DNA from 3 places in the Tistrella mobilis genome. Region 3 is predicted to be linked to each of the others. Evidence: riboswitches for the same ligand, from Rfam matches in the RefSeq annotation. Region 3 holds a riboswitch; each other region holds the start of a gene.

Region 1 (7,097 bases), 820 kb from region 3:
CTGTTCCAGCAGATAGCCGTTGGCGCCGTGGATCTCGACACCGTCGAGCCCGGCGGCTTTGGCATTCTCGGCCGCCTTGCGATAATCCTCGATCAGCCGCGGCATTTCGTCGGCAGAGAGCGCGCGCGGGGTTTCGAAGGGCACGAAGCCGGCTTCGGTGAAGGCCTGGCCTTCGGGGCGTATGGCCGAGGGCGCCACCGGCGGAACGCCGCCCGGTTGCAGGCTGGGGTGCGAGATCCGGCCGGTATGCCAGAGCTGCATGAAGATCCGGCCGCCGCGGGCATGAACCGCATCGGTGACGGCCTTCCAGCCGCTCACCTGCCCGGGCGTGAAGATGCCCGGGGTCCAGGCATAGCCGCGGCCCTCGGCGCTGATATTGGTTGCCTCGGTGATCAGCAGGCCGGCCGAGGCGCGCTGGGCGTAATAGGTGGCGGCAAGCGGCGAGGGCACGCCGTCGGCGCCGGCGCGCGAGCGGGTCAGCGGTGCCATGGCGATGCGATTGGCGAGGGTCAGCGAGCCCAGCGTCACCGGCAGGAACAGGCGGGCATCGGAAATCTGGTCGGTCATCGGGTCGGGTATCCTCGGACGAAGAAGATGCGGAGCGGCGGGCCTGCCGCCGGCCGAGGCGCCGGGGCGCACCCGTCAGATGCCGCGGGCATGCATCGGTGCAGATGGGGCGGCCTGTTGCGGTGCGGAAGTGGTCGCGGTCGTGAACAGGCCGTTTCCAGGGCGTGACGACCGTCGTCACATCTGCCCGGTCCGGGCTCAGTCGACCGGCAGTCGGGCGTCGGTCTTCACCTCTTCCATGACCACGTAAGTATGCGTGCTGCGCACCCCCGGCAGGCTGACCAGACAGTCGCCCAGGAAGCGGCGATAGGCCGCCATGTCGGCGAGCCTCGCCTTGACCAGATAGTCGAATCCACCGGCGACCATATGGCATTCCAGCACATCAGGCTGCTGGCGGATCGCCACCTTGAAGGCCTCGAACACCGTCTCGTCCGTGCGATCCAGGCTGACCTCGATATAGACAAGCAGGGCGCGATCCAGCCGTGCCGGGTCGAGTTCGGCGCGATAGCCGCGGATATAGCCCTCGCGCTCCAGCCGCCGGACCCGTTCAAGACAGGGTGTGGGGGACAGATGCACCCGGCGCGACAGCTCGACATTGGTCAGCCGGCCGTCGCCCTGGAGTTCGGCCAGGATGCGCCGGTCGATGCGGTCGAGCGGGCGTGGTGTGGCATCATCGGTCATCGGCGTATCTCATGCTGTCAATTCGGGGTTCAGGCAGAGAATATAACGCCGGAACCGCCAGAACAGCCGCACATTCGGCCTGGTCACCGGTAATCTCCGGAGATTGCGCCCCGCCTGCCCGGTCTCTTCCGGTCCGGCCCCGGCGCTCAACCGCGTGCCGCCCCTCCGGAGACGACACAACATGATCCGCGATACCGACGCCCGCCCCTTCGCTCTCACCACCGATGCCGGCCGCCGCCGGATCGCGGAGCTGAACCTCGCCCCCGAGGCCGAGATCACCGCGCAGCTGATCGAGGATGCCCGCCTGCCCGAACCCATGGCTGCGACGATCCGCAGCCGTGCCGAGGCGCTGGTCGCCAAGGTCCGCGCGGGGGACGAGCCGGCGCGCGGCGTCGAGGCCTTTCTCAAGGAATACGGGCTCGGCACCCGCGAAGGTGTGGTGCTGATGTGCCTGGCCGAAAGCCTGCTGCGCGTGCCCGATGCCGCGACCGCCGACCGGCTGATCCGCGACAAGCTGGGCGAGGCCGACTGGGATGCGCATCTGGGCCGGGCCGACAGCCTGTTCGTGAATGCATCAACCTGGGGGTTGATGCTGACCGGCCGGGTGATCCGGCTGGCGCCCGAGGATGTGGCCGGCGGTGCCTCTTCGGCCATCGGCCGGCTGGTGTCGCGCTCCGGCGCGCCGGTGATCCGCCAGGCCCTGCATGCCGCGATGCGCATGATGGGCAAGCAGTTCGTCCAGGGACGCAACATTCAGGAAGCGCTGGATCGCGCCCGCGCCGGCTGGGCGAAGGGCTGGCGCCATTCTTTCGACATGCTGGGCGAGGCCGCCCGCACCGAGGCCGATGCCAGCCGCTATCACGAGGCCTATCTGACGGCGATCCGCGCGGTCGGCAAGGCGGCCCCGCGGGAGTTGGACGAGATCACCCGCCCCAGCGTGTCGGTGAAGCTGTCGGCGCTGCATCCGCGCTACGAGGCGGCCAAGGACGGCCGCATGCTGCGGGCGCTGGGCGGCCGGCTGGCCGAGCTGGCCCGCGAGGCGAAAGCGGTGGGCATCGGGCTGACCATCGATGCCGAAGAGGCCGACCGGCTCGACATCTCGCTCGACCTTCTGGAGGCTGCCGCGGCCGATCCGGCGCTTGCCGGCTGGAACGGGCTGGGGCTGGCGGTTCAGGCCTATCAGAAGCGCGCCCATGCGGTGATCGACCATGTGGTGGACCTGGCCGGGCGCACCGGCCGCATCATCCCCACCCGTCTGGTCAAGGGCGCCTATTGGGACACCGAGATCAAGCGGGCGCAGGAACGCGGCCTCAGTTCCTTCCCCGTCTTCACCCGCAAGGAGGCGACCGACGTTTCCTATCTGGCCTGCGCCCGCCGGATGCTGGCGGCGCGCGACCGGCTCTATCCGATGTTTGCCACCCATAACGCCCATACGGTGGCGGCAATCGACGTGATGGCCGGCAATGATCGCCGCTTTGAATATCAGCGGCTTCATGGCATGGGCGAGCCGCTCTACGAGGCGGCGCTGGGCGATGCGCCGTCGAAGGGCGGTGTCAGCTGCCGGATCTATGCGCCGGTCGGCGCACATGAAGACCTTCTGCCCTATCTGGTCCGGCGGCTGCTGGAGAATGGCGCCAACACCTCTTTCGTACATCGCCTGGCCGATGAGAGCGTGGCGATCGGCGATCTGGTCGCCGATCCGGTGACGAAGCTGGCCGGCCGGGTCTCGCGGCCCAACCCGTCGATCCCGCTGCCGGGCGCGATCTATGCCCCCGAGCGGCCGAACAGCCAGGGGCTGGATCTGACCGATCCGCTGGTGGTGATGGAGCTGGACGCTGCCGTCGCCACTGCCGCAGCCACGCCCGCCGAGGCATCGGCGATCGTGGACGGCCGCGAGCGCGGCGGTCGCTTTGCAGAGATCCGCAACCCCGCCGACCGCGCGGTGGTGGTGGGCCGTGTGGCCGAGGCCGATGATGCCGCGGTCGAGGCGGCGATCATCGCCGCCTCGACCGCCTGGGGACGCTGGGATGCACTGGGTGGGCCCGCCCGCGCCACCGTGCTGGAGGCGATCGCCGATCGCTACTGGGCCGACCGCCATCGTGCCTTCGCGATCCTGATCCGCGAGGCCGGCAAGACCTGGCCGGATGCCCTGGCCGAGATCCGCGAGGCGATCGATTTCCTGCGCTACTACGCCGCCCGGGCGCGCGCCGATTTCGCCGGTCCCGTCACCCTGCCCGGGCCGGTGGGCGAGAGCAACGAGATCCGGCTTTCGGGGCGCGGCGTCTTTGCCTGCATCTCGCCCTGGAACTTCCCCCTCGCGATCTTCACGGGCCAGGTCTCTGCGGCGCTGGCTGCCGGCAATGCGGTGCTGGCCAAGCCCGCCGAGCAGACGCCGCTGATCGCCGCCTGGGCCGTGCGCCACATGCTGGCGGCGGGCGTGCCGGCGGGGGCGATCGCCCTGCTGCCCGGCGATGGCGCGCGGGTGGGCGCGAAGCTGGTCGCCGACGACCGGATCGCCGGCATTGCCTTTACCGGCTCGACCGAGACCGCGAAGCTGATCAACCGCGGCCTTGCGGGCCGCGAGGGGCCGATCGTGCCGCTGATCGCCGAGACCGGCGGGCTCAACGCCATGATCGTCGACAGTTCGGCGCTGCCCGAACAGGTGGTGGCCGATGTGCTGACCTCGGCCTTCGGCTCTGCCGGCCAGCGCTGTTCGGCGCTGCGCCTGCTGTGTGTGCAGAAGGATGTCGCCGACCGGATCGAGACCATGCTGGCCGGCGCCATGGCGGTAATGGAGGTGGGCGACCCGATGCGGCTTGCGACCGATGTCGGGCCGGTGATCGATGCCGAGGCGCTGGACGGGCTGAAGGCCCATCTGGCGGCGCTGAAGGCGGCCGGCCAGACCAAGATCGCCGAGGCACCGCTGCCGGCCAGGGCCGAAGCCGGGACCTTCCTCGCCCCGACCGCCTGGCGGATCGACGGCCCCGACCGGCTGACCCGCGAGGTCTTCGGGCCGGTGCTCCATGTCTGGCGTTACGAGGCGCGGGATCTTGAGGCCGTGGTGCAGCGGATCAATGCCTATGGTTATGGCCTGACCATGGGCGTGCACAGCCGCATCGACCGGACGGTGCGCCGCGTGGCGGAGCTCGCCCGGGTGGGCAATCTCTACGTCAACCGCAGCATGATCGGCGCTGTCGTCGGCACCCAGCCCTTCGGCGGCGAGGGGCTGTCGGGCACCGGCCCCAAGGCCGGGGGCCCGCGCTATCTGCATCGGTTTGCCGTCGAGCGTGTGCTGTCGGTCAACACCGCCGCGGCCGGCGGCGATACCCGGCTGATGACCACCATCGCCGATGGCGGCGACTGAACGGTCAAACCCTGCCACCCGCTCCGCAGGGACGCGCATGGCGGCCATTGCGGAGCGGGGGCGATGGCCTTATGATCCGCGCCACATCAAGAGTTGGGGCGACGCCCAACGCCAACCTGCCGCATCCGGGCAAGGTGGCACTCCCGGTGATCCGTGTGATCGGGAAGATGTGGCCGAGCCGGCAATTCAACGGATCACGCCACCGCGTCCGCCCCGAAATGCCGAGTGGGGACGCGCCGATGCCGATCAAAATTCCTGACGATTTGCCTGCCCGCCGCACACTGGAAGCGGAAGGGGTTATGGTGATGGGTGAGACCGATGCGGTCCGCCAGGATATCCGTCCGCTGCGCATCGGCCTGCTCAACCTCATGCCCAACAAGATCCGGACCGAGACCCAGTTTGCCCGGCTGCTCGGCTCCACGCCGCTGCAGCTGGAGCTGACCCTGGTCAAGATTACCGATCACGTGTCGCGCCACACCGCAACCGACCATATGTCGGCCTTCTACCGGCCCTGGGCCGAAGTTGCGACCGAGCGTTTCGACGGGTTCGTGATCACCGGCGCGCCGGTCGAACGGCTGCGCTTCGAAGACGTCACCTACTGGGACGAGCTGCGCCGGATCCTCGACTGGACCCAGACCAATGTCCATCGCAACCTGACCATCTGCTGGGGTGCGCAGGCGGCGGTGCATCATTTCCACGGCATGGCCAAATATGATCTGCCGGCCAAGGCCTTCGGGCTCTATACCCATCGGGTGCTGGCACCGGCCTCGCCCTGGCTGCGCGGTTTTCCGGATCTCTTCACCACGCCCGTCTCGCGCTGGACCGAGGTGCGCCGCGAGGACGTGCCGGCCGCAAGCGGCATGACCGTGCTGGCCGAAAGCGAGCAGACCGGCCTCTGCCTGCTCGACGATCCGGCGCACCGGGCGCTGCACATGTTCAACCATCTGGAATACGACACGGTCTCGCTGGCCGAGGAATATCACCGGGACGTCGCGGCCGAGGTTCCGGTCGCCCTGCCGGTCGGTTACTTCCCCGGCGACGACCCCAGCCGTCTGCCCGACAATCTCTGGCGCGGCCATGCCCATCTGCTGGTCGGCAACTGGATCAACGAGATCTACCAGACCACGCCCTTCGACCTGGACCGGGTCGGGATCGAGGATCACGTGCCGTCCGGCCGCTGAAGACCGTCAGCTCCCGGGAAGCCTGGTGATTTCCTCGCGGACCGCGGTCAGGATCTCGTCCGACAGGGCGCGATCGCTGGCCTCGGTCGCGCGGGCGAGGGCAAGGCCGCCGACCAGGGCCGACATCACCAGAATGGCGCGGCTGCGGTCGCCTTCACCGCCGGCAAGCGCCGGGAAGCGTGCCGCCAGCGTGTCGATGAACCGATCGACACCTTGGGCATAGCTCGCCTGTACGCCGGCCTCCTGCCGGGGAACATCGGTTGCCAGAGCGGCGATCGGGCAGCCGACATCGCGGCGCGTGCGATGCACCTCGGACAGATAGTTCCCGGCATAGCGGCCAAGATCCTGCCCTGCCTGGTCGCGCCCGGTTTCCAGCCGCTCGATCGTATCGTCGAAGACCTTGCCGCAGGCTTCGGCGGCAAGCGCGTCCTTCGAGGCGAAATGGCCATAGAAGCCGCCATGGGTGAGCCCGGCGGCCTTCATGATCTCGGCCACGCCGACACCGTCGAAGCCGCGTTCGCGGAACAACCGGCCGGCAGCCTTGACGATGGCCGCCCGGTTGGCGGCCGCCTGTTCCCTGGTTACCTTCACCGTTCAGAACCTCTTTTGCGATGCCGGCGGCGGCACATGCAGCGATCTGTCCCTGACGATGGACATGATCTTCATCATCAAAAAAACATGACGATCATCATCATAAATCGGACGAGGTTGGGCGGCAATGCGGCGAGTGGTGGCAGCAGGGGCGCCGGGCGTGCGTGCCGCCTTCCGGGCTGGCCGGGCCTCGTCTCTGGCCTGCCCACCGCCTCTGCTGCCGCCGGTATACGGCGGAGGGGTCAGCGCCGGCGCATCCAGTCCAGCACGTCACCCGCATTCCGGTCTGGCGGGAAGACCGGATAGAACACCCGGCGCACCTGCCCGTCCCGGGTGATCAGGGTCAGCCGGCGGATCAGTCTCCGCCCCTCGACCTCCATCACCGGCAGGTTCAGGGCCCGGGTCAGCTGCAGATCGGCATCCGACAGCAGCGGGAAGGGCAGGTGCAGCCGCTCTGCCGCTTCGCGTTGCCAGGCCGTGTCCTGGGTGGAGATGCCGAAGATGGCCGAGACGCCGGCTTCCGCCAGCTCTGCGGCATGGTCCCGGAAGGCGCAGGACTGGGGCGTGCAGCCGCGTGCGCCGGGGATCATGTCCCAGCCTTCGGGCAGGGGCTGATCCGGCCGGCCGGTCATCGGATAGAAATAGAGCACCGTCCAGCCGGAGAGATCCGCCAGACGGACGGTGCCACCCGCCGTCGAGGGCAGGGACAGGTC
Region 2 (7,097 bases), 1.8 Mb from region 3:
GCCATCCTGTCCGCTGCGCGGCCGCGGCGCATCACCCGCCGCCACCAGCACCCGGGCCGACCGCCCCAGCAGCCGCTGGCCGCGGGCATAGACATCGGCCGCCAGCCAGATCGAGGCGAAGCCGGCCGCATCGATATCCCGATCGCCGGGCGGTGCGGCGCACAGAATCAGTTCATCGGTCAGCACCGTGGTCATTGCCCCGGCTCTCCCCTTGTGCCCTGTCGCGGTTGATGCCCTCTCGCGCGGTCGATGCCCGCGATCCGTCAAGGTTAGGAGGGGGTGCGACAGCCGTCAACATCAAGGGTTGTTTAATTGAAAACCAATGCGCGTCAAGAGATTCATGCCTCAGACAAACCGGCACTGGTCGCAAGTCTTCCACGCGGCCGTACCGGGCCGCTGCAAATGCCGCAAAAGGAAAACGCCCGGCTCATCCAGAGATGAACCGGGCGTTTTCAAAACCCGAGCGAGTGGCGGGAGTGACGGGACTTGAACCCGCGGCCTCCGGCGTGACAGGCCGGCGCTCTAACCAACTGAGCTACACCCCCGTAGCCTCTCGCGTGCCCCACCGTGTCTCAGTGGGTGCGCGGTTTATAGCCAGTCGGCGTGCGCTTGAAAAGCCCTTTTTTTCGACCTTGTGACGATTGCGCGTCGCTGCCACATGTTGAACCAAGAGGGCCGGTATCGGCGCCGGTCCGAGCACCAAAGTCGAGGACGCCACATATGCCCTTCCAAACCGAGGTCCGCCCGCCGAGTTCGACGATCATGCTCACCGCGCTCCGGATGCTGACCATGCAGCCGGCCGACAAGCACGTGGTGGGGCAGCGTCTGCTGCAGGATCTGGCGCGCATCGCCCCCAAGGCAGCGGAGCTTTGCGATCCGGCGGCGCGGGCCGAATTCGATCGCCGGGTGGTGATCGATCTCCGGCGCCTGCTGGTCGCGGGATTGATCCGACGGGTGGGCGACGGCCTGCTCGGCATCACCGATCGCGGCCGCGAGGCCTTGAAGGAGAATCCGGAAGGCCTCGATGATACCGTCCTCATGCGCTACCCGGAATTTCGCGCCCATCTGGCCCGCCGCAGCGGCATGGTGATCGATCCGGCCGCCGGGCTCGACGGGGCGATCGAGCCGCCGACCGAGAGTGGCGAGGCGCCGACGCGCAGGATGCCGGTGGTTCGCGAGTTGCAGGAAGGTTTCATTGCCTTCCTGGACGGTCAGACCGTCTCCGACAACCCCTATGAAACCGATACCCAGGGCTTCATCACCTGGGAGGAGGGCTATTGGGAGGCGGCGGGCATCGCCCGCAACGAGATGGCCTGAGCCTGACCGCCCCAGCCCAACATGCAAACGGGCCGGCCGGGGATATCCCCGGCCGGCCCGTTCTTCAAGATCTGCGGGACGGATCACCAGGCGACGACGAGCGCGCCCTTGTAGTGGTCGTTGATCCAGTCCTTGATCTTCTGATCGTGATAGGCCTCGACCAGGGTCTTGGCCCAGGCGGCGTCGGCATCGACCTTGCGGACCGCGATCACATTGGCATAGGGCGATTCCGCCGCTTCCCGCGCGATCGGATCCTTCACCGGGTCGAGCCCGGCCTCGACGGCATAGTTGGTGTTGACGGCAGAGGCCGCGGTGTCGTCGAGCGAGCGCGGCAGCTGGGCGGCATCGAGTTCGATGATGCGCAGGTTCTTCGGGTTCTCTGCGATGTCGAGCGGCGTGGCCTTGAGGCCCGCGCCCTCGCGCAGCTTCAGAACGCCCTGGGCCTGCAGCAGCAGCAGTGCACGACCGCCATTGGTCGGATCGTTCGGAATGCCGACCGAATCGCCATCCTTCAGATCGGCCAGGCTCTTGATCTTCTTCGAATAGATGCCGAGCGGGAAGACCACCGTCTTGGCGATCGACACCAGATCATAGCCGCGATCGGCATTCTGGTTGTCGAGATAGGGCTGGTGCTGGAACGAGTTCGCCTGGATGTCGCCCGCGGCGAGCGCCTGGTTCGGCACCACATAATCGCTGAACTCGATGATCTCGATATCGAGGCCCCGGGCAGCGGCGATCGGCTTCACCTTCTCCAGGATCTGGGCATGGGGGCCGGGGGTCACGCCGATCTTGATCTCTTCGGCCTGGGCTGCGCCTGCGGCGAGGAGGCCGAGGATGGCGGCCGCGCCGCCCAACGTCTTCAGAATCCGCATCTGGACTGGTGTCCCTGCATCTTGTCGGTCGGATCGGGCCACGGGGGCGGCTGCAACCCTGATCCCGTCCGGCCGTCTCACCCTTGCGGGAGACCTGCCGGACCAAACACGAAAAAACCCGCGTGACAGCGTCGCGCGGGTTTCCGACCCCTCCGCTTTAGCTGCATTTGTAACGCGCCCGCAAGCTGTGGCTCAAATCGGCGCGACGGCGTTACCCTAAAACACCGTGAAGCTCGCGTCAATTGCCATTCCACAACACGGCAGCCATGTGAAAAGTGCAGACAGCCTGGTCGGTCGCGGGACGACGGGGTGGGGTGCGAAAGAACGACGGGCGCATGGTGGCAACCATGCGCCCGTCGCCGGCATTGACCCGGAGCAGATGATCAGGCCGCCGTCGCCACCGCCAGAGCCTGTTCGATGTCGGCGATGATGTCGTCGACATGCTCGATGCCGATCGAGAGGCGGACATAACCCGGGGTGACGCCCGAGGCCTTCTGTTCCTCTTCCGACAGCTGGCTGTGGGTGGTGGTGGCGGGGTGGATCGCCAGGCTGCGGGCGTCGCCGATATTGGCGACATGGTAGAGCAGCTTCAGCGCCTCGATGAAGGCGCGGCCGGCTTCGGCACCGCCCTTGATCTCGAAGCCGATCAGCGCGCCATAGCCGCCCTTCAGATACTTGTCGGCACGGGCGCGCGCCTCACCCTCGGCCAGGCTCGGATGGGTGACGGTCAGCACCGCCGGATGCTCGGACAGGAACTTGGCGACCAGGGTCGCGTTCTTGTTGTGCTCGCGCATGCGCAGCGGCAGCGTCTCCAGGCCCTGGATGGTCTGGAAGGCGTTGAAGGGCGAAGCGGCGCAGCCCAGGTCGCGCAGCAGGGTGACGCGGGCCTTGATGATATAGGCGATGGGGCCGAGCGGCTTCACCGCCTGGGTCCAGACCGCGCCGTGATAGCTGGCATCGGGGGTGTTCAGCAGCGGCTGACGCTCGGGGAAGGCCTCCCAGTCGAAAGTGCCGCCGTCGATGATGATGCCGCCGATCGAGGTGCCGTGGCCGCCGATATATTTGGTGGTGGAATAGACCACCACGGCCGCACCATGCTCCAGCGGCCGGGCGATGATCGGGGCGGCGGTGTTGTCGATGATCAGCGGGATGCCGAAGGACTTGCCGATCTCGGCAACCTCGGCGATCGGGAACACCCGGAGCTTCGGGTTGGGCAGGGTCTCGCCGTAATAGGCGCGGGTGCGGTCGTCGGTGGCGCGGCGGAAATTCTCGGGGTCCGACGGATCGACGAAGCGGACCTCGATGCCCTGCTGGCGCAGCGTGTTGGCAAACAGATTCCAGGTGCCGCCGTAAAGATCGGTCGACGAGACGACATTGTCGCCCGCCTGGGCGAGATTCTGGATCGCCAGCGCCGAGGCCGCCTGACCCGAGGAGACGGCGAGCGCCGCCACACCGCCCTCAAGGGCGGCCAGGCGCTGCTCCAGCACGTCGGTGGTCGGGTTCATGATCCGGGTATAGATGTTGCCCAGTTCCGACAGTGCGAACAGGTTGGCAGCCTTCGCGGTGCTCTCGAACTGATACGAGGTCGTCTGGTAGATCGGCACCGCCACCGCGCCGGTGGTGGGGTCCGCACGATAGCCCGCATGCAGAACGGCCGTCTCGGGGTGACGGTACTGGGTCATCTGGTCTCGCTCCCTGGATGGTGCCGGGCCCGGATCATGTCTTGAGGGGGATATCGCCGGCCCGTTGCCGCACTGTATATAAACGATGCGCATTGTGGAACCGGCTTCAAACACAAAAAAATCTTGTCAATTCGGCGGAAAAAAGCTCCCGACGATGATGATCGCCGGGAGCAGAAGGGGCCGGGAGGCCCTGCGGGACAGAGAACCGGGCGGAAAGCGAGCCGGCCCTGCGCGGGCAGGCGAATACGGGATCAGCCGGGAAGCCCGGTCCCGCTGTCGGCGACCTCGCGATACAGCGCCACCAGCGCACCATGATCATTGAAGCGATCGGGCGTCGGATCGGCCGCGAGCCGGTCGCAGACCGCATCGATCTTGTCGATGTCGATCACCACCCCGGCCTCGGCCAGACGGCGGGTGATGGCATTGCGCGGCGTGCCGCCGACCATCACCGCATTGGGGCGGGCCGCCGTCACCGGCCGCACGGGCCAGGCCTCGGCGGTGCGTGTCCAGCCGAGATGGGTGGGGGCGGTGACGGTACGGGCCTCGGCGCCCAGCAGCGGCTTCGTCGGCATCAGCGGCAGGTGGATCATCTTGCGCAGGGCATGGGCGGCCTCGATCACCGGCTCCAGCGCCACATCGGTCGCAAGCCCCATGCGCGGGCCGTTGAGGCGCAGCTGGGCGATCGCCTCTTCGAGCGCGGTATTGCCGGCCCGCTCGCCGATGCCGCAGAGCGTCGCCTGGAAGCTGTCGGCGCCTGCCTCCAGCGCCGCCAGCGTGTTGGCGAGTGCCAGCCCCATATCGTCGTGGCAATGGGCCGAGAGGATGACATCCGGCCCGACCCAGGACCGCATGGCGCGGACCAGGGCGGCGAATTCATGCGGCAGCGCGCAGCCGACCGTATCGGGGATCGCAACCGTTCGGGCCCCCGCCTCGACCGAGGCCTTGAGCAGGCGTTCCAGGTAGGGCAGGGAGCCGCGGGTGGCATCTTCCGGGGCGACGGCGATGTCGTCGAAACCCAGAGAGGCCGCATGGCGCACGCTGCGCACCGCTTCCTCGATGGCCTCTTCGGCGGTGATCCGGCGCTTGTGCTCCAGATGGATTTCCGAGCCGACCAGCAGGATCTCGATCTGGGCATTGCCGCTGGAGCCCAGCCCATCGGCAATGACGTCGATATCGCGTTCGGCCGCGCGACAGAAGGCGCAGATCTTGCTGGCCCGGGGCCCCCGGGCCATTTCGCGGAAGGCTTCGAAATCCTCGCCCGACGAGGCCGGAAAACCGCCTTCGACCAGATCGAGACCCAGCGCATCCAGCCGGCGGAACATCGACACTTTCTGCTCGGCCGACATCACATTGCCCGGCGCCTGTTCGCCATCGCGCAGTGTGGTGTCGAAGACCATCACCCGTCGCGGCTGGGGGGCGGTGGCGGGCTGGCGGATGTGAACGATGCCGTTCTCGGTGATGTCCATGGCTTGCCCCGTCGCTGGCTGCTGCCGATGATGCCGAACCCTTTGATCGTGGCGTGGTCCTGCATGTACAACCACTGGTACATATACCTGATGGTTTTGTCGATCCAAAACTTGCTCTCGTCTGACGCGATGATGCGGGGCCCGGATTGGCAGGCGGGGATCGGGGCGTTATCACTGCATGTCGCCCCCTTCATCCGAGGAGCCCCCCCCTGTGATCGATCGGCTGGAGTTCCTGCTGGCCCTGTCCCGCGAACGCCATTTCGGCCGCGCCGCCCAGGCCTGCGGCGTGTCGCAGCCGACGCTTTCCGCCGGGGTGAAGGCGCTGGAAGACATGCTCGGCACCATGCTGGTCCAGCGCGGCTCGCGCTTTCGCGGCTTCACGCCCGAGGGTGAGCGGGTGCTCGACTGGGCCCGGCGGATCGTCGGTGATGCGCGCTCGATGCGGCAGGAGATCGATGCGCTGAAGCGCGGCCTGTCGGGCACGCTCAGGATTGCGGTCATCCCCACCGCCCTGGGCATCACCCCGCGGCTGACCACCGGCTTCCGCATCCGCAACCCTCAGGTCCGTTTCGCCATCCGTACCTGCACCTCTACCGAGGTGTTGCAGCTGGTGGATGATCTCGCGGCCGAAGCCGGCATCACCTATCTCGACAACGAGCCGCTCGGCCGGGTCGGCACCGTGCCGCTCTATCGCGAGCGCTATCACCTGCTGACCGCGGCCGACAGCCCCGAGGGCGCCCGCGCCTCGGTCGCCTGGGCAGAGGCCGCCCGGCTGCCGCTCTGCCTGCTCAGCCGTGACATGCAGAACCGGCGGATCATCGACGGCATGCTGGCCGCGGCCGGCGGCGATGCGGCGCCGCTGCTCGAATCCAACTCGGTCTCGGTGCTCTCGGCCCATATCCGCACCACCCGCTGGTCGACGATCATGCCGGTGGGGCTGGCCGAGGCGCTGGGGCTGGTCGGCGACGGCCGGATCAATGCCGTGCCGCTCGTCGATCCGGATGTTTCCCATCAGGTCGGGCTGGTCGTACCCCAGCGTGAGCCGATGATGCCGCTGACCGCAGCCCTGGTCGCGGAAGCCCGCCGCCTGGTGGCCGCCGACAGCGCGTCGATACCCCAACTCCGATCGCAACGATAGGAAAAGCTGATCGTGTAACGGAAACGCGATATTGATGCCGCGCCGGCCCGGGGCCATCCTCAACCTCAGAGGACTTTCGCCCAGGACAACCAGAAAACGGGCCGGGGAATGACGCGATACGACAGCTGGACGCCCGAAAAGGGCGCCCTGATCATCGGTGATATGGCAGCAGAGGGGCGGACGGCCCTGTTGCCGATCCTGCACGAGATCCAGGCGGGTTTCGGCCATGTGCCGGCCGAGGCGGTGCCGATGATCGCCGAGGCGCTGAACCTGACCCGGGCCGATGTTCACGGCGTGGTCAGCTTTTACCACGACTTCCGCGAGACGCCTGTGGCGCCCCGGGTGCTGAAGCTCTGCCGGGCCGAGGCCTGCCAAGCGGCGGGTGCCGACCAGGTGGCCCGCCGGGTGGCGGAACGCACCGGCCTTGCCTGCGGCGAGACCTCGGCCGATGGGGCGCTGGCGGTGGAAGCGGTCTACTGTCTGGGCCTTTGCGCCACGGCGCCGTCGGCCATGCTCGAAGGGCCGGGTGTCGAGGGCGGCCGACGGCTCGGCGCCCGGCTGGGCGGGCCCCGGCTCGAACGCCTGATCGACGAGGCCGTGCGATGAGCGTGACGATCTATCT
Region 3 (7,097 bases):
TCGGGCACCGGCCTGCGGTTGTAGGTGGGCACGATCACCGCATTCGGGTGGACCAGCTGGCGAAGGTGGCGGCGGGCGGCGGTCACCAGGATCACGAAGCGGAAGACCTTGATGCCGCCGGCGGTAGAGCCCGTGCAGCCGCCGACCAGGATCAGCCAGAAGAACACGGCGAAGGGGAAAGTGCCCCAGAGATTGTAATCGGCCGTGGCAAAACCGGTCGTGGTGATGACCGAAACGACGTTGAACAGCGACACGCGCAGCGCCTGCAGCGGCGCCATGTGTTCATGCAGCACCAGCCAGAGGCTGAGCGTCACCGTCCAGACCAGGATGGCGAGGAAGAACGCCCTCACCTGCGCATCCTTCCAGAGCGCATCGCGATCCTGGCCGAGCACGCGGATATAGAGCACGAAGGGCAGGGCACCGCCGATCATGAACACCACGATGATCATCTCGATCAGCGGGCTGTCGAAATGGCCGATCGAGGCATCGGAGGTGGAAAAACCGCCGGTCGATACCGTCGACATGGCGTGGACCAGCGCCTCGAAGCCGTTCATGCCGGCGGCCCAGAGCAGCGCCATGCAGGCCAGCGTCATCACCACATAGACCCGGCCGAAAGCCGCCGCCAGCTGGGCGGCCCGCGGCACGATCTTTTCGGAATTGTCCGAGCTTTCGGTCCGGAACAGCTGCATGCCGCCGATGCGGAGCATGGGCATGATCGCGACCGAGGTGACGATGATGCCGATGCCGCCCAGCCAGTGCAGCATGCCACGCCAGATCAGTACCCCGGGAGGCGCGGTGTCCAGCCCGGTCAACACCGTGGATCCGGTGGTGGTCAGGCCCGACATCGCCTCGAAGAACGCGCCGGCATAGGTGATATGGGGCGACGCGAACAGCAGCGGCAGCGCCGCGAAGGCCGCCACCGACAGCCATGAAAGGGTGGTGGTCAGGAAGGCGTGGCGCAGGCTGAGCGAGGTGGGATGCGCGGTGCGTGTGGTCAGCACCAGGCTGACGCCGGCGAAGATGGTCACCAGCGACGACACCACGAAGACCGACCAGTCGGGACTGGCCACCACTGCATCGAAGGCTGCCGGCACCAGCATGGTGGCGCCCAGCAGTGCCAGCAGCACGCCGATGATGAACAGCACCGGCTTGACGTCGATCACGGCCGCGGACCCCCGAGCAGTGCGGCGCCCCTGATCAGGCGCACGGAACCCAAGCCGCACCCCCGATCGGGCATGCGGCGCCGCCCGCGATGATCGGGGAAAGCGTCGCGGCTGTCCACGTCCGAGGTGACGCCGCGGTCAGGGAAGGCCCCATGAAAGACGACACCCCTGCCCATCCGTGAACAGGCAGGGGTGTCTCGACACCCGGGCGCGGGGTAATGCCCGCGACCTGTGGTCAAAACCCGGCCGGATTGCCGATCAGGGTCAGGAATTCGCGGCGCAGCGTCGGGTTGTGGCGGAACTCGCCCAGCATGCGGCTGGTCACCATGCTCACCCCCGGCTTGTGAACGCCGCGGGTGCTCATGCACTGGTGCTCAGCCTCGATCACCACGGCCACACCCTTGGGCTGCAGCACTTCCTCGATCGCATTGGCGACCTGCGAGGTCAGCTTCTCCTGGATCTGCAGGCGCTTCGAGAAGGCCTCGACCACGCGGGCGAGCTTGGAAATGCCCACCACGCGGCTGCGCGGCAGATAGGCCACATGGGCGACACCGATGATCGGCACCATATGATGCTCGCAATAGCTCTCGATCCGGATGCCGCGCAGGGCCACGACCTCGTCGTAGCCGTCGGTCTCTTCGAAGGTCCTTTGCAGGATCTCGACCGGATCCTGGCTGTAGCCCGCGAAGAATTCCTCGTAGGACCGCACCACACGGTCGGGCGTGGACAGCAGGCCTTCCCGGTCCGGGTCATCGCCCGCCCAGCGGATCAGGGTCCGCACGGCGGCTTCCGCCTCGGCGCGGCTGGGGCGGCCTCCGGAGGCATCGGCCTTGGCGGCATCGGGTGCGCCGAGCTCTGCCGGGCCTCCCATTTTCACGGCCACGACGTTTTCACGTGTCATCTGACGTGCAACTCCCAGGGTGCGGCCGACAGCTGCGCAGCGGGCCCACGCGAACGGCGGGGGACGGCGCATCGGGCTTCCGGCCGTGTGCGGATTCCGTTTCGTTTACGCAAGCCCGCAACCGATGGATCACCGGGGTGGAGAGCGTATCGCGACGGAGCCGCGATGGTGTGGACCGGTGAACCGCGATACGGCGGATCATCCTGCCCACGATCTGAGGCACATATCAACTATTGATTGCTGATCATGCGCTCGACATAACTCTGACTATAGGTCGCAGCGTTAGCACCTGCAAGCGCAGGCCATGCCGTACGACCGGGATCAGTTGTGAGGATCAGTTGATGGTATGGGCAGCGTGCGGGCTGTCGAGCGAGAAGGTCGGGATCTGGACCTCGAAGGTCTCACCGCCGGCGCTCTCCATCTGATAGCTGCCGCCCATGATGCCCGAGGGCGTGGTGAGCGGCGCGCCGCTGGTGTATTCGAAGCTCTCGCCCGGTGCCAGCACCGGCTGTTCGCCGACCACACCCGCACCGCGAACCTCCTGCAGCCGGCCCAGCCCGTCGATGATCCGCCAGTGGCGGGCGCGCAGCTGCACCGTCTCCTCGCCGTGGTTCTCGATCCGGATGCGATAGGCGAAGACGAACTGCCCGTCCTCGGGCGAGGACTGGTCGTCGACGTAGAACGGGCGCACCGCCACCATGATCGAGCGGGTGGTCGCGCTGTATTCGTGGTCCGCCGCCATGGGTCCTACCTGCTGCAACGTGGATCGACGGGCCCGGAAGAGGCCCGGACAGGGAATATCGCGACCCATGCAACCGATTTCCAGGGCAGAGCGCAAGCGGTGATGCCCGACCGGTGTCGGGACGGCATGTCCGGACACCGGTTTCCGGGGCGTCGGAACCTCAGGCGGCGTCCAGTGCCGCCGCCAGATCGGCCGCCAGATCCTCGACATCCTCAAGCCCGACCGACACCCGGACCAGGCCGTCGCCGATGCCGACCGCCGCCCGCACCTCGGCCGGCAGCCGCTGATGGGTGGTCGTGGCGGGATGGGTCGCCAGCGTCTTGGCATCGCCCAGATTGTTGGAGATGTCGGCAATCTCCAGCCGGTTCAGGAAGCGGAACGCCGCCTCCTTGCCGCCCTTGAAATCGAATGCCAGCAGCGTGCCGCCGCCCGACATCTGCTTACGGGCCAGATCATGGCCGGGATGGGAGGCAAGCCCCGGATAAACCAGCCGGGTGAGGGCGGGATGGCCTTCGAAACGGCGGGCGAGGGTGGTGGCGCTGCGGGTCTGTTCCCGCACCCTGAGCGGCAGCGTCTCCAGCCCCTTCAGCAGCACCCAGGCATTGAAGGCGCTGAGGGTCGGGCCGGTATGACGCAGGAAGTCGCGCAATGCCCCGTCGCAGAACGCCTCGCTGGCCAGGATCGCCCCGCCCAGCACCCGGCCCTGGCCGTCGATATGCTTCGTTGCGGAATAGACCACCACATCGGCGCCCAGCGCCATCGGCTTCTGCAGGATCGGGGTTGCAAAGACGTTGTCGACCACCAGCTTCGCGCCATGGGCATGGGCGATTTCGGCCACCGCTGCCAGATCGATCAGTTCCAGCTGCGGGTTGGACGGCGTCTCCAGGAAGAACAGCTTCGTCTCGGGGCGCACGGCCGCCGCCCAGGCGTCGAGATCGGCGCCGCGCACGAAGCTGGTGGTGATGCCGAAGCGCGGCAGCAGTTCGGCCAGGATGTACTGGCAGGATCCGAACAGCGCCTCGGCCGCCACGATGTGGTCGCCGGCACGGAGCTGACAGATCAGCGCATTCCAGACCGCCGACATGCCCGAGGCGGTTGCCCGGCAGGCTTCGGCGCCCTCCAGCGCCGCCAGGCGGGTCTCGAAGGTGCGCACCGTCGGGTTGCCGTAGCGGCTGTAGACGAAGCCCGGCTCCTCGCCGCGGAACCGCGCCTCGGCGCGGGCGGCGTCGTCATAGACATAGCCCGAATTCAGGAACAGCGCCTCGGCGGTTTCGCCATGGGGGCTGCGGTCCAGCCCGGCACGTACCGCCAGTGTCGCAAGCCCGCGTGTCGCAAGCCCGCGCTCTGCCGCGGCTTCCGTTCCGGCCGCTGCAGCAGTGGCCTTCCACAATCCGTCGCCACAGTCGGCGTCGACATCCGTCCGGTCTTCGGTATCCCGCATGGTCTTCGGCCCATAAAAAAACCCGGCCTCTGGCCGGGTCTGCGCGTGAAGGGTTCGGTGCGCGGCCCCCGACCTTTTAGCGGCGTGATTAACGTGGTCCGCAAGCCGGCCGGCCCAAATCCCCACGATCGTCGCCAGGCCCTGCCCCGGCGACGCGACAGGCACGATACGCCCGCCCGCCACGGGGGGTCAAGTGCCGATCATGTCAGGAGAATTCCCCATCCGGCGGATGGAGATGCAGGATCGGCCCGCCCGCCTCGGCGGCCTCGTCGGGATCATGGGTCACGATCAGCGCCGGCACGCCACGCCTCCGCAGGCGGTCGAAGACCAGCGCCCTCAGGCGTGCGGCCAGCGGCCGGTCCAGCCGGGCAAAGGGTTCGTCCATCAGAACCACCTGCGGTTCAGCCGCCAGCATGCGCATCAGCGCCACGCGCGCCCGCTGCCCGCCCGACAGGGTCGCCGGATGCCGCCCGCCCAGCCCGTCCAGCCCGGCCTCGGCCAGTGCCGCGGCGATCCGGTCCCGCCGCGTCGTCCGATCGAGCCCGGCGGGCAGGCCGAAACCGATATTGGCGGCCACCGTCAGATGCGGGAACAGCAGGTCGTCCTGCATCATCAACCCCACCCGGCGCCGCTCGGGCGGCAGGTCGTCGATCGGCCGGCCATTCAGCCGGATACGGCCGCGCATGGTCACCACCGGGTCGGCGATGCCGGCGATCACCGCCAGCAGGGTCGACTTTCCGATCCCCGACGGCCCCAGCACCGCCGCGATCACCCCGGGCGGCACGCCCAGATTCAGCGGCCCGATCAGCCGGTGCCCGCCAATGGCCACCGCCACCTCTTCCAGCTCCAGGCTCATCGGCACCGCCTTCGGCCGGCCGGGTCGGGGATCAGGCTCGCCAGCAGAAAGCCAGCGGCCGGCAGCATCGCCAGCAGCAGGGCCGCGGCCGCCGCCGCCCGGCGGTCCAGCCCGGCTGCCGTCGCCACCGCCTCCGTCGCCAGCAGCGGGATCCGGCCGCCACCGATCATCACCGCGGGCAGATACTGCGCCACCCCGGCCGAAAAACCGATCGCCGCCGCAACCGCCAGCGGCCGTACGGTCAGCGGCAGCATCACCGCCGTCCAGGCGCCGAAGCCACTGCGGCCCAGGCTGCGCGCCAGCCGGCGCGGCCGCTGATCGGTGCGCCGATAGCTTTCCCGAAGCGCCAGGAAGACATAGGGGAACACGGTCGCCAGGTGGCACCAGACCAGCGCAAGTCCTGTACCGTCCAGGCCAAGGCGCAATACCGGGCCCTGCAAGCCCGCCAGAAAGGCGGCTGGCGGCAGCAGCAGCGGCAGATAGATCGGCCCTTCGCCGACGGCACGGGCCGGGGAACGGGCCTGGCTTTCCAGCAGCAGCAGGGCGAGCGGCACCGCAATCAGCACGGGCAGCAGGGCGTAAAGTGCACTCGCCCGGGCCGCAGGCGCCAGATCGGCCGCCATGCCCGTCAGGCGCGCCATCGACCAGCCGGCGGGCAGCGGATCGGGAAAGCGCCAGACCGCGGCCCCGGCCCAGAAGACCAGCGTCACCACGGCCAGCACCGCCATCGCCAGCACCAGCAGCCCCAGCCCGGCGGCAAGGCGGGAGGCAAAGGGCGCCAGTGGCCGGCGGGGGCGGACGGTCAGCCGATCCGCCCCGCCACGCCGCACCAGCCGTTCTGCGGCCAGCCCGGACAGGATCAGCGCAACCGCCAGGACCAGCTGAAGCAGGGCGGCCGCGGCACCGGCCGCCGCGCGGGCCGGATCGGGATCGAACAGCAGCGACAGGCTGCGCACCGCCAGCACCGGTGGCAGGCTGGGACCCAGCACCAGCGCCATGTCGACCGTGCCCAGCCCATAGACTGCCACCGCCGCGACCGGCAGGCGCAGCAGCGGCCAGATCTGCGGCGCCACCACCCGCCACCAGGCGCTGGCGGCCGGCCAGCCCAGACTGCGGGCGCGATCGAGTGCGGCGCGCGCGCCCACCCGTTGCTGCGCCGCGATGGTCAGCGCCAGCAGGAAGGGCATCTCTTTCACCACCAGCCCGGCGATCAGCGACAGCCCCCAACTGTCACCGGGCAGCGGCAGATCGGGCGGCAGCGCCCGCCCGTCGGCCGCGGTATAGATCCATCCGCCCGCCAGGCGGAACAGCAGCCCGGTGGGCGCGATCAGGAAGGCGAGCCCGACCGCCACGGCCGCATGGGGGGCCGCCACCAGGACGAGGGCAAGACGTTCGGTCGCCCGCGCCCGTACCGGGCGCGCCGCAACCAGGGCCGCGATCGCCCCGGCCAGCGCTGCCGAGATGACCGTCGCCGCCACCGCCACCAGAACCGACAGCAGGATCGAGCGTCCGATGCCGGGTTCGGCCGCCAGCAGCCGCCAGGCGGAAAGCGGGGCCGTGGCAACGGCTCCGGCCAGCCCGCCCGCCAGCGGCGGCGCCAGCACCGCAGCCGCGATCCAGGGGGCAAGGGCCAGCAGCCGCGACCGCCCGGGCGGCGCCGCAGGCCGCCAGTCTCCGGCGCCCGGCAGCCCGGTCACGCCCGGCTCAACCGGCGAGATAGCGCCGCGACCATTCGGCCTCCAGCCAGTCGGTCCAGCTGGGATGCGGCTCGGGGATGGCCGGGCCCAGCTCCTCTTCGCTCGGCCAGGCGGGGCCCAGATCGATGTCGCGGAACACCGCCCGATCCTCTTCCGACAGCCGCCCGGCCGAGAGCACGGTCATGTCGCCCCAGATCAGCGGATCCAGCTTCGCGGCCTGGATCTCGGGCGAAATCAGCATGTTGGCGAAGACCATCGCACCCGCCTTCGCATCGGCATTGGCGGGAATGGCGACGA

Evidence for each region. A riboswitch is a leader RNA that binds a small molecule or an ion and turns the genes downstream of it on or off. The one in region 3 is predicted to bind S-adenosylmethionine.
Region 1: linked by a shared signal. The riboswitch ahead of metA (homoserine O-succinyltransferase) and the one ahead of metZ (O-succinylhomoserine sulfhydrylase) in region 3 are both predicted to bind S-adenosylmethionine.
Region 2: linked by a shared signal. The riboswitch ahead of P7L68_RS13070 (MetQ/NlpA family ABC transporter substrate-binding protein) and the one ahead of metZ (O-succinylhomoserine sulfhydrylase) in region 3 are both predicted to bind S-adenosylmethionine.

The regions. Positions count from the first base shown of each region.
Region 1 covers NZ_CP121017.1:3,852,677-3,859,773, reverse strand. The annotation lists gene P7L68_RS22975 (alkene reductase) at 1-567, opposite strand, end outside; gene P7L68_RS22970 (Lrp/AsnC ligand binding domain-containing protein) at 766-1,248, opposite strand; gene putA (bifunctional proline dehydrogenase/L-glutamate gamma-semialdehyde dehydrogenase PutA) at 1,430-4,612, shown strand; SAM-I-IV-variant riboswitch at 4,691-4,811, shown strand; gene metA (homoserine O-succinyltransferase) at 4,852-5,793, shown strand; gene P7L68_RS22955 (TetR/AcrR family transcriptional regulator) at 5,800-6,384, opposite strand; gene P7L68_RS22950 (peroxiredoxin) at 6,627-7,097, opposite strand, start outside.
Region 2 covers NZ_CP121017.1:1,588,740-1,595,836, forward strand. The annotation lists gene P7L68_RS13050 (class I tRNA ligase family protein) at 1-195, opposite strand, end outside; tRNA gene P7L68_RS13055 (tRNA-Asp) at 469-545, opposite strand; gene P7L68_RS13060 (hypothetical protein) at 573-764, opposite strand; gene P7L68_RS13065 (hypothetical protein) at 763-1,317, shown strand; gene P7L68_RS13070 (MetQ/NlpA family ABC transporter substrate-binding protein) at 1,401-2,180, opposite strand; SAM riboswitch at 2,326-2,403, opposite strand; gene P7L68_RS13075 (O-acetylhomoserine aminocarboxypropyltransferase/cysteine synthase family protein) at 2,573-3,871, opposite strand; gene P7L68_RS13080 (LeuA family protein) at 4,123-5,337, opposite strand; gene P7L68_RS13085 (LysR family transcriptional regulator) at 5,549-6,475, shown strand; gene P7L68_RS13090 (NAD(P)H-dependent oxidoreductase subunit E) at 6,584-7,081, shown strand; gene P7L68_RS13095 (formate dehydrogenase beta subunit) at 7,078-7,097, shown strand, end outside.
Region 3 covers NZ_CP121017.1:4,675,439-4,682,535, forward strand. The annotation lists gene P7L68_RS26690 (TrkH family potassium uptake protein) at 1-1,163, opposite strand, end outside; gene folE (GTP cyclohydrolase I FolE) at 1,399-2,034, opposite strand; gene apaG (Co2+/Mg2+ efflux protein ApaG) at 2,399-2,806, opposite strand; gene metZ (O-succinylhomoserine sulfhydrylase) at 2,967-4,247, opposite strand; SAM riboswitch at 4,304-4,383, opposite strand; gene P7L68_RS26710 (ATP-binding cassette domain-containing protein) at 4,453-5,103, opposite strand; gene P7L68_RS26715 (ABC transporter permease) at 5,100-6,800, opposite strand; gene P7L68_RS26720 (ABC transporter substrate-binding protein) at 6,808-7,097, opposite strand, start outside.